DNA from 2 places in the Mesorhizobium sp. Cs1299R1N1 genome. Region 2 is predicted to be linked to the other one. Evidence: predicted binding sites of a transcription regulator. Region 2 holds the regulator's gene; the other holds the start of a gene.
What was found. The regulator LexA, encoded in region 2, represses DNA repair genes until DNA is damaged. The targets are predictions, from matches to a motif close to TGTTCNNNNTGTGTTCNG.
Positions count from the first base shown of each region.

Region 1 (7,774 bases), on a different contig from region 2:
GCGGGCTCCCGCTTCCCGTTTTCGATGTTGAGAACGACACCCACGACAATCACTCCCGTCTTGGTATAACGCGTGCGACGGCACCCTTAGTCCCGGCACGGACTCTAGGGCGGCGGGCACGGCCACGGCAAGTGGCGAATTGGCGCGGCGGCGACGACAGCCTGTCAACGTCGGCAAACGCGGGAGTGCGGCCGCACGTTTACATGCATGCTGCAACCTGCGAGTTTCTTGCGATGATAGAGCTAATCCGCACCAACGACGCCGTCATCATCTCGTTTGTCGAATCGCTGATGCGCGACGCCGGCATCGGCTGCTTCGTCGCCGACCAGAATATGAGCGTGCTCGACGGCTCGCTCGGCATCCTGCCGCGGCGCGTCATGGTCGACGCCGACCAGGCCGACGCAGCGCGACGCATCCTGACCGACGCCGGCATCGCCAACGAGATCCGCCAGAAATAATGTCCGCCGCGCCAGCCACCCTTGACACGGATATGCCGGCCCATACGGTCGATGCCTTCCACCGCGGCCGGTTCTGGCTCGTGCAGCCCAAGCATGGCGGCCATCGCGCCGGGATGGATGCGATGATGCTGGCCGCATCGGTGCCATCCTCGTTTGGCGGGCGGCTCGCCGATTTCGGGGCCGGCGCCGGTGCTGCCGGTCTGGCAGTGCTGTCGCGCTGTCCGGACGCCCAGGCTGTGCTGGTCGAACGCGCGCCTGAGATGGCTGCCTTCGCGGCGGCCACGCTTGCCCATCCCGGCAATGCGCATCTCAGCGATCGCGCGGCCGTGCTTGTCGCCGATGTCACCGTTTCGGGCCGGGCCCGGGCCGCCGCCGGCCTTGCCGACAATGATTTCGACTTCGTCATCATGAACCCGCCTTTCAACGCAGCACGGGACCGCGCCACATCGGACCGCCTGCGAAAAGAGGCCCATGTCATGGAGGATGGCCTGTTCGAAAACTGGATCCGCAGTGCGGCAGCGGTTGTCAGGCCGCGCGGCGAGCTTGCCGTGATCGCCCGGCCCGAACAGCTCGGCTCCATTCTCGACGCGATTTCAGGCCGCTTCGGCGAAGCCGAGATGCTCGCCGTGCACCCTCGCCCCGACGCGGCGGCGATCCGCATTATCGTGCGGGCGGCGCTTGGGGCGCGGGGAAAGCTCGCCATCCGTCCGCCCCTGATGCTTCACGCGCGATCGGGCAACGGCCCCGACGAGCGCAGCGAAATGATAACCAACGGGCTCGCCTCGCTGTTCGGAGACTGAGCTGTTCGCGGCCTGAACATTGTCGTTGGGCGGGAAATCCCTACATGCCTGCAACCATCGCCGGAGACCACTTCATCGTGAAACGTCTTTTCAACCGTCTGCTGCCGAAGTCCTGGCGCTCCACCGTCGACACCATTCCGGTCATCCGGCTGCACGGCACCATCATGGCCGGCGGCGGTCCGTTCCGGCCGAGCCTGTCGCTTGCCTCCACCGCCGGGCTGATCGAAAAGGCGTTTTCCTTCGACGCGCCGGCGGTCGCGATCTCGATCAACTCCCCCGGCGGCTCCCCGGTGCAGTCGCGGCTGATCTTCAAGCGAATTCGGGACCTTGCGGTCGAGAAGAACAAAAAGGTGCTTGTCTTCGTCGAGGATGTCGCGGCGTCTGGCGGCTACATGATCGCTGTCGCCGGCGACGAGGTCTTCGCCGACCCCTCCTCCATCGTCGGATCGATCGGCGTGGTGTCGGCCTCGTTCGGTTTCCCGGAACTAATGAAGAAGATCGGCATCGAGCGCCGTGTCCACACCGCCGGCCAGAACAAGGCAGTGCTCGATCCGTTCAAGCCCGAGAAAAAGGAAGACGTCGAGCGGCTGAAGGTGCTGCAGCTCGAAGTGCACGAGACCTTCATCGATCTGGTCAAGGAGCGGCGCGGCACGAAGCTGGCGGACGATCCGGAGCTGTTCACCGGATTGTTCTGGACCGGCAAGAGAGGCTTGGAACTCGGCCTCGTCGATGCGCTGGGCGACATGCGCACAGTACTGAAGACCCGCTTCGGGCCGAAGACCCAGCTCAAGCTGATAACGGCGCCGCGCGGTCTGTTCGGCCGCTTCGGCCTGTTCGGCTCGAGCAAGGGCTTTTCAGCGCCCGATATCGCCGCGGCAGCGGCCAGCGGCGTCATTGATGCGGCGGAAGAGCGCGCATTGTGGGCGCGCTTCGGGCTTTGAAAAAGCCATGAAAGCGTCTAGCATGGTTGCCCGAAAGACCCGACCGGCCGCCCTTACTGGCCCAGCGTGGTAGGAGTTTTGACATGCCGCAACTCATTTTCTTTGCCGTCGTCGGCGTTGCCGCCTATTTCGGCTACCGCACCTTCCTGCGCGAGGCTGAGCGCGTGACGGCCAAGGTACGGCGGACCGAAAAACAGGCGGCCAACGGCGCGATGGGAACGCTGGTCAAGGATCCGAAGACCGGCGAATACCGGCTGGCCAAGGACTGACCCTCATTTCACTCGCAATCGAGACTGTGGAGTCCGGTCCGCATGTCCGGACATGGGCAGCACCGGCCAAGATAAACCTTGCCCTGCACGTCACCGGCAGGCGCCCCGACGGCTATCATCTCATCGAAAGCCTGGCTGTGTTCACGCGCTTTGGCGACAGGATCGAGATCGCGCCGGCTGAAGGCGACGATTTCACCATATCCGGCCGCTACGCGCCGGACGTTCCGCCCGATGGCGACAATCTGGTGCTCAAGGCACGCGACGCGTTACGGCAGGCCGCCGGTCTTCGGAGCACGCCGCCCGTGATCATCAGGCTCGAAAAGAACCTTCCAGTCGCGTCCGGCGTGGGCGGAGGGTCGAGCGACGCGGCGGCCGTGCTGCGCGGGCTGGCCGACAGCTGGGGGCTGGACATCGATAGCGCCGAGCTGGCGCGCATCGGTCTCTCGCTTGGCGCCGATGTGCCGATGTGCCTGGCGGCAAAGCCGCTGGTGGCGCGCGGCATCGGTGAGGAGCTGTCGATGGTGCCGGATTTTTCGGCGCTGGGTCTGGTGCTGGTCAATCCAGGCACGCCGGTCTCGACGGCGGAAATCTTCGCAGCACTGTCCCGGCGCGACAATGAGCCACTGCCGCCGCTGCCGCGCAGCATCGAGTTTCACAGCCTGCGCAACTGGCTGGAGATCACCCGCAACGATCTCGAACCTGCGGCCCTTGCGATGCGACCCGCCATAGGCAGGGCGCTTTCATGGCTTGATAAGGCCGGATCGGGTTTTTCACGAATGTCCGGATCGGGCGCTACATGCTTCGGCCTGTTCGAGACCGGCAATGTCGCCAAGCGCGCGGCGGCCGAGATCCGCAGCCGCCAGCCCGACTGGTTCGTCGCGGCAACACGCAGCATTGCATCGGAGGCTGAGTGAGATGGCCAGGATTGACGAGAGCCGTGCCTTCATTCCGGTGCGCATCGCGGTGCTGACGGTTTCCGACACACGCAGCCTTGCCAACGACAAATCCGGCCAGACGCTGGCCGATCGCATCACCGAGGCCGGCCACATCCTGGCCGGCCGAGATATCGTCATCGACGACCGCGAAAAAATCCGTGACACCGTTCTGGCGTGGTCGCGGGACAAGGCCATCGACGTCGTGATCACCACCGGCGGAACCGGTTTCACCGGCCGCGATGTGACGCCCGAGGCGCTGGAGCCGATTTTCGAAAAGCGCATGGATGGCTTTTCGGAAGTTTTCCACCGCATCTCCTACGACAAGATCGGCACCTCGACGATCCAGAGCCGGGCGACCGGCGGCGTCGTCAACGCCACTTTCGTCTTCGTGCTGCCGGGCTCGCCCGGCGCCTGCAAGGATGCCTGGGACGGCATCCTCAAGGCACAGCTCGACTACCGGCACATGCCCTGCAACTTCGTCGAGATCATGCCGCGCCTGGACGAACATCTGCGGCGCGGCAAATCGGCCCCTTAAAAAGCAACGCCACGCAGAGCAACTGCAAAAATCACCTCGGAGAGCGCTGCGCCTGCCTCGGTGGCGCCACCCAGATCTCGGCGTCGAGCTTCTTTGTCGCCAAGCCGCGCGCCAACGCCTCGGCGGTGCCGGCATTCTTGGACAGAGATGCCGCCTGCCGCTTGCTGATCACCAGTCCGTCGGCGAGAGCACGGTTTGCGGAAAAGACCCTGGCCAAGAACGGCGTACGGCTGCCCCGCGCCCGCGCGAACCGGGCGGCCATGGTCTGCCTGGCCGTATGGGCGACGACCGCGTCGATCCAGCCCTCTACCAGCCTCGCACCCGGTTCGAGAAACAGCAGCCAGTCACCCTTGGCCTGGCGGATGCCGGCGGCGATGCCGCCGCTCCCCACATAGTGGCAGCCGGCATGCTCGGCGACACGATGCGTGTGGTCGGTGGAGCCGGTGTCGCAGACGACGACCTCTCGCACCACGCCCTCGACCGCGCCGCCAATCAGCGTCGCCAACGTGCGGGCGAGACCCTCCTCGTCATTATGCGTTTCGATGAGAACACTGAGCATCGTGAGCCGAATAGCGGAAACCACTGACCGACGCCAGTTTTTGCATCGCGCCATAGAAAAGTTCTTGCTTTGTTCTCATCAACAAAATAGGAATAATTTCATGAGCAGAGCGATTCGACACAACATGGACAGTCCCTGGGAGCGGGCGAAGATGGAACCGATCATGCGCGCCGATATTGCGGCCTTCGGAGCAGGACGAGCCGAGATGGCCAACGCGATGATCGAGCAGAGTGGCATGCGGGTCCGTCCGGACCGCAACCGTGGCCGATCGGCGGGCATCAATCCGTCCGGCCGGTTCGAACCTGTCAGCCGGCATGTCTTTGACGATGGCTGGAGTTCGCTGGAGGAACTGCCTCCGTTCAAGACCGAGGTGCAGGTGGAGAAGCCGCGCACCATCATCACCCGCAACGAATCGCCCGACATCTCCTTCGACCGGTCGATCAATCCCTATCGCGGTTGCGAGCACGGTTGCGTCTATTGCTTCGCGCGGCCGACGCACTCGTTCATGGGCCTGTCGCCGGGCCTGGATTTCGAATCCAAGCTGTTCGCCAAGCCGGATGCGGCACGCCTGCTCGACAAGGAGTTGTCGAAGGATGGCTACCAGCCGCGCACCATCGCCATCGGCACCAACACCGATCCCTACCAGCCGATCGAGAAGCAGTACCGGATCATGCGCGAAATCCTCGAAGTGCTGGAGGCACGCGGTCATCCGGTCGGCATCGTCACCAAGTCAGCCCTAGTGGTGCGCGACATCGACATTCTGTCGCGCATGGCCGAGCGCGGGCTCGCCAAGGTGGCGCTGTCGGTAACGACGCTTGACCGCATGCTGGCCAGGACGATGGAGCCCCGCGCATCGACGCCGACCAAGCGGCTGGAAGCGATCAGGCAGCTTTCGGAAGCCGGCATCCCGGCTTCGGTGATGGTGGCGCCGATCATTCCGGGCCTGACCGACCAGGAGATGGAACGCATCCTCGACTCGGCACATCATGCCGGTGCGCGGGAGGCCGGCTATGTGGTGCTGCGCCTGCCGCTGGAGGTCAGCCCAATCTTCAAGGACTGGCTGCTGCGCCACTATCCCGACCGCTATCGCCACGTGATGTCGCTGATCCGTTCGATGCGCGACGGCAAGGACTACGATTCGGAGTGGGGCAAGCGCATGAAGGGCGCTGGGCCCTATGCATGGCAGATCGGCCGGCGCTTCGAGATCACCGCCAAGCGGCTCGGCCTCAATGCTGAACGGCGCACGCTGCGGACCGACCAGTTCGTCGCGGCCGGTAAGGACCAGGAGCAGTTGATGCTGCTCTGAAGCCGAAAGACACCGCGGCTGTTCATTGCCGCCCTGCAAAAAGATCCCGTCCGGCCTGCCCCGGCCTGCAGACGGTGCCCTCCCGGTCCGGCGCCCCACCCGACCCGGAGGGACTTGCGGAGAATCAGAGCCGATGCGAACCTCGCCGCAACATGGCTCGCGCGCGTTCTGATTCTCCGCCTCTCTTCGAAATCGTCGAGAAACCCGATTTCTCCTTCGAGACGAAGGCGATGGCCGATGGCCTGTGGCCGGTCGCGGGGATGGACGAAGCCGGCCGTGGCCCGTTGGCCGGGCCGGTGGTAGCGGCGGCAGTGGTACTCGACCCCGCCAACATTCCCGAAGGGCTCGACGATTCCAAGCGGCTCAGCCACTTGCAGCGCGAAGCGCTGTTTCTGCGCATCATCGGCTCCGCGCTCGGCGTCTCGATGGCGTCGGTCAGCGCCGAAGGCATCGATGGCAGCAACATCCTCAAGGCGAGCCTCGAAGCGATGCGCCGCGCACTGGTCGGGCTGCCCATCCAGGCAAAGCTCGCGCTGGCGGATGGGCGCGACGTGCCGCCGGGACTGCCCTGCGAAGGACGCGCGCTGATCAAGGGCGACCAGCGCTCGCAATCGATCGCCGCAGCCTCGATCGTGGCCAAGGTCATGCGCGACCGCATGATGTGCGGCTGCGGCAATCATCACGACCGCTACGGCTTCGAAGTCCATATGGGCTACGCCACGGTCCGGCACCGTACGGCGATCGAGGCGCATGGCCCCGTCGCTCGGCTGCACCGCATCTCGTTTGCGCCGTTCCGGTTGGGCGGCGCCGAGGTGACGGAAGAAGAAGAAAGCTTCGCCGGGCTGGAGTAAGGCGACGGCAGTGGTGATTGCCGATCTCCCCCACGAGGGGAGATTGGCAGCGTTGACGCACCGCACAAAAAAGCCGCCAGGTTGCCCGGGCGGCTTTGATTTGCTCAATGCTGTCAGCTTAGTTCAGCTTCGCCTTCACATCCTGCAGCGCGGACCTGAACAGGTCGGCTCCGGCCTTGGAGTCGACCTTGGCGGCGAGCAATGCGCGTGCCGCCTCGACAGCGATGTCGACGGCGCTGGCGCGCACTTCGCCGATCGCTTCGCGTTCGGCCTGGCCGATCTTCTGCTCGGCAAGCGCGGTGCGCCTGGCAACGTAATCCTCGGTCTTCTTGTAGGCATCGGCGGCCAGCAGATCCGCCTCGCGCTTGGCGGCCGCGACAATGTCGGCAGCTTCCTGCTCGGCTTCCTTGCGCTTCTTCTTGTACTGGCCGAGCAGTTGCTGGGCTTCTTCGCGCAGCTTGCGTGCCTCGTCGAGTTCACTGCTGATCCTGGCGGCGCGGGCGTCGAGCGCCTTGGCGATCATGCGGGGCACCTTGATATAGACGGCGATGCCCAGGAAGATGATCAGGGCAATCGTGGCCCAGAGCGTTGCGAGAGATGTAGCGTCCATGATGCGCTCCTCACCGGGCCACGGATTTGACCGCGGCCGCGATCTCGGCCTTGCTGGTCTTGCCGCCAACCAGTGCCTCGACGATCGCCGAAGCGGTGTCTTCGGCGATGCTGCCGACTTCCTTCATGGCGTTGGCCTTGATGGAAGCAATGCGTGCCTCGGCCTCGCCAAGTTTGGCGTCGAGCGCGGCCTCGATCTTCTTGCGCGCGGTCTCGGCTTCCGCCTTGGCCGCATCGTTGGCCTGCTGGCCGATCGAATTGGCGTTCTTCTTGGCCTCCGCCAGTTCCTGCTCGTAAGCGGCAACGGCGGCGTCCGCCTCGCCCTTCAACTTGGCTGCCTGGTCGAGATCCTGGCTGATGCGGTCGTTGCGGACGTCGATGATGCCGCCGACGCGCGGCATCACGACCCGCTTCAGGAAGAGGTAGAACAGCCCGAACGTGATCGCCAGCCACAGAAGCTGCGACGGAAACGTCTCCGGATTGAATGGCGGAAACGTGCCGTGCGCTTCGG
Region 1 is NZ_JAPYKR010000007.1:316,024-323,797, reverse strand. Features, by position in the region: gene O7A70_RS17820 (polyprenyl synthetase family protein) at 1-44, opposite strand, end outside; gene O7A70_RS17815 (putative signal transducing protein) at 234-458, shown strand; gene O7A70_RS17810 (tRNA1(Val) (adenine(37)-N6)-methyltransferase) at 458-1,258, shown strand; gene O7A70_RS17805 (S49 family peptidase) at 1,336-2,199, shown strand; gene O7A70_RS17800 (hypothetical protein) at 2,283-2,468, shown strand; gene O7A70_RS17795 (4-(cytidine 5'-diphospho)-2-C-methyl-D-erythritol kinase) at 2,495-3,382, shown strand; gene moaB (molybdenum cofactor biosynthesis protein B) at 3,384-3,938, shown strand; gene O7A70_RS17785 (glycosyltransferase) at 3,970-4,497, opposite strand; gene O7A70_RS17780 (PA0069 family radical SAM protein) at 4,649-5,803, shown strand; gene O7A70_RS17775 (ribonuclease HII) at 5,956-6,654, shown strand; gene O7A70_RS17770 (F0F1 ATP synthase subunit B) at 6,773-7,264, opposite strand; gene O7A70_RS17765 (F0F1 ATP synthase subunit B) at 7,275-7,774, opposite strand, start outside.
Region 1: the regulator LexA is predicted to act here: its motif matches at 4,557-4,574, upstream of O7A70_RS17780 (PA0069 family radical SAM protein).

Region 2 (7,774 bases):
GATCAGCTCGCCAGCAACATGCGGTCGGTTTTGACGGAGAAATGGCCGATCAGATCGATAACCGTGACCCTCGCCTTCTCCTCGCCGCTAACTTCCAGAAGGACGCGGCCCGCGTCGAGCATGATCACGCGGCTGCCATAGTCGACGGCGTGCTGCATGTTGTGGGTCACCATCAAAGTCGTCAGCTTCAGCGCGCTGACGGCGCGCACCGTCGCCTGCATGACAATCTCGGCCGTGCGCGGATCGAGTGCCGCGGTATGCTCGTCGAGCAGCAGCAAGTCAGGCGATCCGCCGACCGCCATGATCAGCGACAAGGATTGCCGCTGCCCGCCCGAGAGCAGGTCGACGCGTGTGTCGAGGCGGTTTTCAAGGCCGAGGCCCAGTATCGACAGGCGTTCCCTGTAGGACGCAAGGCGGGTGGCGTTCAGCCCCTGGCGCAAGGTGCGCTTGCTGCTGCGCAAATCAGCCAGCAGCATGTTTTCCGCAACCGTCATGCTGGCGGCGGTGCCGCGCATCGGATCCTGGAATACGCGAGCCAGTCTCGCGGCGCGCTTGTGCACCGGCATACCAGTCACATCGGCGCCATTGATCAGGATCTGGCCGGAATCGAGGATCAGAGCGCCGGAAATGGCATTAAGCATGCTGCTCTTGCCGGCCCCGTTGGAGCCGATGACGATGCCGAACTCGCCCGTGGCCAGCAACAGGCTGAGACCGTCCAGCGCGATCTTCTCGTCAGCCTGGCCCTTGTAGAATACTTTACGCGCGGATCGGATCTCGAGCATCGTTCCTCCCTGACCTCAGGGTGACAGCGCCCGCGCCGTCACCCTCACAGCGCCGATGTCAGTCGACGATGCAGCCGCAATCGGCCATCGAAGCCGGTATCTCGATGCCGAACGCAGCCATCGCCTTGCGCGAGATCAACGCCATGTGGTCCTTGTAGGCCGGGCGTGACGGCGCGATCGTCTTGGGATCCTTGCCCTTGAGGACTTCGGCCGCGATGTTGCCGGCGTTGATCCCGACCTGCGTATAATTCACCGCGAAGCTCGCCGGCACGGTGCCGTTGCGGACCGCGCTGTCATCGGCGTTGACGACCGGGATACCGGCCTGGCGCGCGGCGGCGGAGACAGCGGCGATCGCCGGCTGGATCAGGTTCGAGGTCGGTCCGTAGATCACATCTGCTTTCCCGGCGAGCGAGGCGATGCGTTGCTGGATGTCATTGACGTTGTCGATGCCGACTTCCACGACCTCGAAGCCGGCGGCCGGTGCCGCCGCCTTGATCTTCTCGATCAGGGCAACGTCGTTGGCCTCACCGGGATTGTAAGGCACGCCGAAACGCTTGGCGTTTGGTAACAGCTTCTTGGTGAAGGCCATCACCGCGGCAACATCCTGAAGATCGGTGGCGCCGGTCATGCCTTCATCACCGGAGTCCCACGACGGCACGAGCTTGGCCGCCACCGGATCGGTGACCGCGGCAAAGACGATCGGAATGCCGGAGCCCGCGAGCGCTTTCTTGGCGATCTGCGAGACCGGCGTGGTGATGGTGTAGATCAGCTTGGGCTGCTCGGCCTGCAGCTTTGCGATCATCTGCGGCACCAGCGATGCATCGAAATTGGTATGGCTCTCCGTATAGACGACGTCCTTGCCGTCGACGAAGCCATTGTCTGTCAGCGCCTTCTTGAAGCCGGCTATGGCGGCGTTCAATTGCGGATGCTCGCCAAAATTGGCGATGCCGATGCGGATCTGATCGGCGGCGGCACTGCCGGCGCTCACCATCAATGCGCCGGCCACGAACAAACCCGACAGCCAAGCGGATTTCGACTTCAACATCATTTCCTCCCAGATTTGATCGACGCCGCTTGCACCGCGGCTAGTGCGGCGATCATGGTCAGTCCGCCGTCCCGTGTCAAACATTATATATAATTCTTGCCATGCACCTACATCATATATAATTTTCCTCTGCCAGACGATGGATGGACCGTGATGCAGGATCAAACGATCTCCACAAAGACGGAGGCAGCCTATCAGCTGTTGCGGCGCGATATCCTGACGACGCGCCTCATGCCCGGGGCCCCGCTCAAGCTGAGTGCGCTGCGCGGCACCTATGGTGTCGGCTGGACGCCGTTGCGCGAAGCCTTGTCGCGGCTGGAGGCCGAACGCCTGGTCACCGCCATCAGCAATCGTGGTTTTACCGTCGCTCCGGTATCGCGGGCCGAACTGGAGGACCTGGCACGCGCCAGGATGGTGGTCGAGATACCCCTGTTCCTCGAATCGATGGAAAAAGGCGGCAAGGAGTGGGAGGATGCCGTTGTCACCGCCCACTACCGGCTCTCCCGTTGCAAGACCGCGGTCGACGATCCTTCGGATGCGGCCGTCGATAAATGGGACGAGAACCACGAGGCTTTCCATGCGGCGCTGCTGAGCGCGGCGACTTCCAATTGGCTCATGCGATTCCGCTCGACCATCGCCGATCAGCTGCGACGGCATCATCGTTTTCTCGGCCTGGCGCCGACATTGCGGGCCGCGGCTGGCCTGAAGGACGGTTATGAAGAGGCAATGGAGGCATTGTGCGAAGCCATTGCGATCGAACACCATACAGCGATCATGGAAGCTGCACTCGATCGTGACGTCGAGCGGGCCAAGGCGCTGATGACGGCGCATATCGGCTATACCCTGCACGTCTATGTCCATAGCGAAGACAGCGGCGCGACCAAATACGCCGCGCGCGCCGGCAGTTTGAAAGCGGGTTCCGGGTGACTTCAGCGCTTGCGCGACGCCTGTTGGCATGCGCTGGCCGGAGTGGGCCAAGCACCTGGATCCATCGCCGCCCCAAAGCTACCAATCGTTGGCGTTTTGGTTTCGTTTCGTTCCGCGAATAATGGATCCACAAATTGTACAATCCACCCGCGAAGAGCCCTCCGAAAGACTGATGCCACGGCCCATCAGTGGATAGGCCACAGGCCGTTAACCAAAACAATTTCAATGCCTGCCGATCGCGGAAAGGGTCGGCCGCAGTCCGCTGTCGCGGCAAAAAACTTCAGACGCGTTAACAAATTCATTAAACTTTAAACGGTTGCGGAACACAACTGGAACGGATAGTGTTTGTTCTGGGTTTGTTTTTCGATTCTGGTTCAGACCTTTCGTTCAATGCCTTGGGGGCCGCCATGCTGACACGCAAGCAACATGAACTGCTGATGTTCATCCACGAACGGCTCAAGGAAAGCGGGATACCGCCCTCCTTCGACGAGATGAAGGAAGCACTCGATCTTGCCTCCAAATCGGGGATCCATCGCCTGATCACGGCGCTGGAGGAACGCGGCTTCATTCGCCGGCTACCCAATCGGGCGCGCGCACTGGAAGTGCTGCGGCTGCCGGACTCGATCGCGCCGGGCCTCAATGCGGCAAAGAAGTTCTCGCCAAGCGTCATCCAGGGCAGCCTTGGCCAAGGCAGTCTCGGCCGCCAGATCAGGCCGGCGACGCCGCCTTCCCGCCTGGCCGCGGCCGGCAACGACGATGATGCGGTTTCAGCCGTGTCCATCCCCGTCATGGGCCGTATCGCCGCCGGTGTGCCGATCGATGCCATCCAGCATCAGACGCATTCGATTTCGGTGCCGCCGGACATGATCATGGGCGGCGAGCACTATGCGCTGGAGGTCAAGGGCGACTCGATGATCGAGGCCGGTATCTTCGACGGCGACACGGTCATCATCCGCAATGCCGATACAGCAAGTCCGGGCGAAATCATCGTGGCGCTGGTCGACGAGGAGGAAGCAACGCTGAAGCGATTCCGCCGCAAGGGCGCCTCGATCGCGCTCGAAGCCGCCAATCCAGCCTACGAAACACGCATCTTCGGACCGGATCGGGTCAAGGTGCAGGGCAAGCTTGTCGGGCTGATCAGGCGCTACTGAACTTGCTTGCCATCGGGCTTGTCGGCCTTTTTATAGGGGGCCAACCCCCGCGCCTCGCGTGAGAATTTTCGCTGCTCGTGCCAGGGCCGGTATGGTCCGTCGACGGCGAATTCGATCGCAGCCGGGCTCGTGGCCGACTGGGGATCGAAGAAGACGGCGGCACTCCCCTTGCGGGCGAGCTGCCGTTTCGTGACGACGAGAACCAGCGGATTATGGCAGGCGTCATAGGCGGTCGCGTCATTGACGACGATCAGGTCGGCGAAAGCGCAGGCCTTCCAGGTGTTCTTGCGATCTTCGACATAGGCGATGATCGCGCCGGAAGGGTGCCTGGCAAGGCACAGGCCTTCGCGGCAATAGAACGGCGATCCCAGCGGCAGGTCGGTGGGAGTGGCAAGATCGAATTGCCCGTCCGTCTTGTCGAACATTTCCGGTAGGACGACTGTTTCGGAGATCAGAGCGCGTTTCCAATTGTCGGTTGCGAATTCGTTCGGACGTTCCCGGTTGACGGCCAGTTCGCCATTGCCGATCGACAGAGCCACCAACCGCGTATCTTCCGAGATCAGCACATCGGGCGTGCGCGTGTGCGACACAGTCAACAGACCGGCAAGCGCGAATGGCACCGCCGTGAGCCGGAGCCACGTCGTCGCCATCGTCGCGATGACCAGCGCGACGGTGACCAGCAGCACGGATTGCTGCGAAATCAGCCCGACTCCATCGACCGGAGAGCGCTCCGATATCCACGCCGATATGGCGATCATCGCTGTCAGGCCCTTGCCCATGAGGTAGAGAGCCGGCCAATCCAACCCGAACGGCATCAGCAACGCGCTGGCGACGGCCAGGAACATCACGATCGACACGATTGGCATGACGGCCAGATTGGCGAACAGGCTGAGCGGCGACACCCGCTGGAAATGCCAGATGGCAAACAGTGCCGTCGCGCTGCCGGCGATGATGGACGTCATGGCCAATCCACCTGTCGCCAAGAGGAATTTTCGCGTCAGAAACCCGGGTAGGGATCGCTTTGGCGGCGGAGGCCTCGTCTTTCCCTGGTGGTGGTCGGCCCAGCCGGCATAGGCGCCAACCAAGGCCGCGGTTGCCGCGAACGACATCTGGAAACTCGGGCCGACGACCTCGTGCGGCGAAACCAGGATAACGGCGATCGCCGAGATCGCCAGGTTGCGCATGGTCAGCGCCGCGCGATCGAACAAGACGGCGATCAGCATCACCGCCAGCATGATGAAGCTGCGTTCGGCCGCGACGACGACGCCCGAAATGACGAGATAAGCGGCGATCGAAAACAGTGCGGCGGCGGCGGCGTATTTCTTCACCGGCCGGCGCGCGGAAAAGCCTGGAAACAGCGCGAAGGCGCCGCGCAGCAGACCCATGATGGTGCCTGCCACCAGCGCCATATGCAGACCCGAAATCGAGATGATGTGGTAGATGCCGGTTCGCCGCATCGCTTCGTTGATTTCATCGGGAATGCCGGCCCGCACGCCGACGATCAGCGCCGCCGCGATCTCGCCTTCGGCGCCGCCAATGCTGCCCCTGATGTGGTCGGCGATGGCTTCGCGGGCATTTTCGATGCCTGAAAACACGCGTGCCGGCAGCGGCATCTCACCGGCTTCGGCGGAGACAACCGTTGGATTGCCGAGAAAGAAGCCGCTGCCGCCGATGCCGGCGAAATAGCTGTCGAAGGAGAAGTCGTAGCTGTCCGGCCGCACCGGGCCGGTCGGCGGCAGCAGTTTGGCATAGCCTGTGATAAGCGAGCCGGCGGTCATTTCGGGCGGTATCTTGCGTGCCGAAAGCCGGACCCTTTCAGGCGCGTAGCGCAGTTTCGGCCGGGCGGTCGAAACCACGTCCATGGTCAGCCGGATGCGGCCGCTCTCCATCTCCTCGAGCGAGATCACGCGGCCGGTCAGTTGCGTCGAGATTTCCGAGCCCAGCATCCGGGTTCCGGCTCGCCATGTTTCGACCTTCGCCGCGAGCAGGCCAAGCACACACAACAGCAGTGCCATGAAACACAGATGGGTTTTCGGCCAGGAGCGCGCGACGAATGCACAGACCGCCGCCAGAACCACGACCGCGACCGGCTTTGCAAAATCGGGCTCGGATGGCAACGAAAAGTAGCAGATCGCCCCAACGGCCAGACAGACCGGCACCAGCAGGAAGGCGATGCCCCGGTCGAGTTCCAGCTCCGCCGCCTTGGCGACGCCGTGACGCAGGCGTGGCAAGGATATCGGGCCGATTTGCCGGCGCATGCGCACAACTCTGCGTGCGGCAGGAGTGGGAGTTGGCGCTGGGCTATCCGCCTGCAGCGGCTGGGTTGCGGGCGCAGCCACGAGCGGCGATGGCAGCGGGATCGCAGGAGGCGTCGCGAACAGGGATCGCTCGCTGACGCCGACAATGGCGCCCTCGCCCCGATCCGAGCCCCGGCCTCGTCCAGTCATCGGGTCTGCCCCTTGCGCCCTCGACACCCTATGCTACATGAACGCGCGACGCGCGAAAGTCCGCGCACTCCGCACTCAGCTTCAGACGTTTTCCGAGAGTTCCATGCCCGACAAGGTCATCACCCGTTTTGCTCCGTCGCCGACCGGCTATCTGCATATCGGCGGCGCGCGCACGGCGCTGTTCAACTGGCTCTATGCCAAGCACACCGGCGGCACGATGCTGCTGCGCATCGAGGACACCGATCGCGAGCGTTCGACCGATGCGGCCACATCGGCCATTCTGGATGGCCTGACCTGGCTCGGCCTGTCATGGGACGGTGACGCGGTCTCCCAATTCGAGCGCGCGCCGCGCCACCGGGAGGTGGCCGAGGAGCTGGTGCGCCTGGGCAAGGCCTATTACAGCTACGAGACTTCAGCCGAGCTCGAGGCGATGCGCGAGGCGGCACGCGCCAAGAGCCTGCCGCCACGCTATAACGGCCACTGGCGCGACCGCGCCCCGTCGGAGGCACCCGCCGGCGTCAAGGGTGCCATCCGCATCAAGGCACCGACCGAGGGCGAGACGGTGGTGCAGGACCGGGTCCAGGGCGAGGTGCGTTTCCCCAACAAGGATCTCGACGATTTCATCATCCTGCGTTCGGACGGCAACCCGACCTATATGCATGCCGTCGTCGTCGATGACCACGACATGGGCATCACCCATATCATCCGTGGCGACGATCACCTGACCAACGCCGCCCGCCAGACGGTGATCTACAACGCCATGGGCTGGGACGTGCCGTCGATGTCGCACATCCCGCTGATCCATGGCGCCGACGGCGCCAAGCTGTCGAAACGCCACGGCGCGCTGGGCGTCGAGGCCTACCGCGCCATGGGCTATCTGCCCGAGGCGCTGCTGAACTACCTCGCGCGCCTGGGCTGGAGCCATGGCGACGACGAGATCATGTCGATCAAGGACATGATCTCCTGGTTCGATATCGGCGACGTCAACAAGGGCGCGGCGCGCTTCGACTTCGCCAAGCTCGAGGCGCTGAACGGCGTCCATATGCGCCGCATGGCCGACACCGAATTGTTCGACATTTTCATCGCCACCTTGCCCTATCTGGAGGGTGGCCCGGCGATGGCGGCGCGCCTCGACGAGAAGAACAAGGCGCAGTTGCTGGCAGCACTTCCGGGCCTGAAGGAGCGCGCCAAGACGCTGGTCGAGCTCGTCGACGGCGCCGGCTTCCTGTTTGCCGCGCGGCCGCTGCCGATCGACGACAAGGCGGCACTCCTGCTCAACGACGATGCCCGCAAGATCCTGCGCGGCGCTCACGAAGCTTTGAACGCGCTGTCCGGCGACTGGACAGCCGCCACGGCCGAGGCCGCGATCCGCGACTATGCGCTGGCTGGCGGCCACAAGCTTGGCGCCGTGGCCCAGCCGCT
Region 2 is NZ_JAPYKR010000004.1:148,665-156,438, forward strand. Features, by position in the region: gene O7A70_RS10600 (ABC transporter ATP-binding protein) at 3-782, opposite strand; gene O7A70_RS10605 (ABC transporter substrate-binding protein) at 841-1,827, opposite strand; gene O7A70_RS10610 (GntR family transcriptional regulator) at 1,981-2,754, shown strand; gene lexA (transcriptional repressor LexA) at 3,162-3,905, shown strand; gene O7A70_RS10620 (ComEC/Rec2 family competence protein) at 3,899-6,352, opposite strand; gene gltX (glutamate--tRNA ligase) at 6,456-7,774, shown strand, end outside.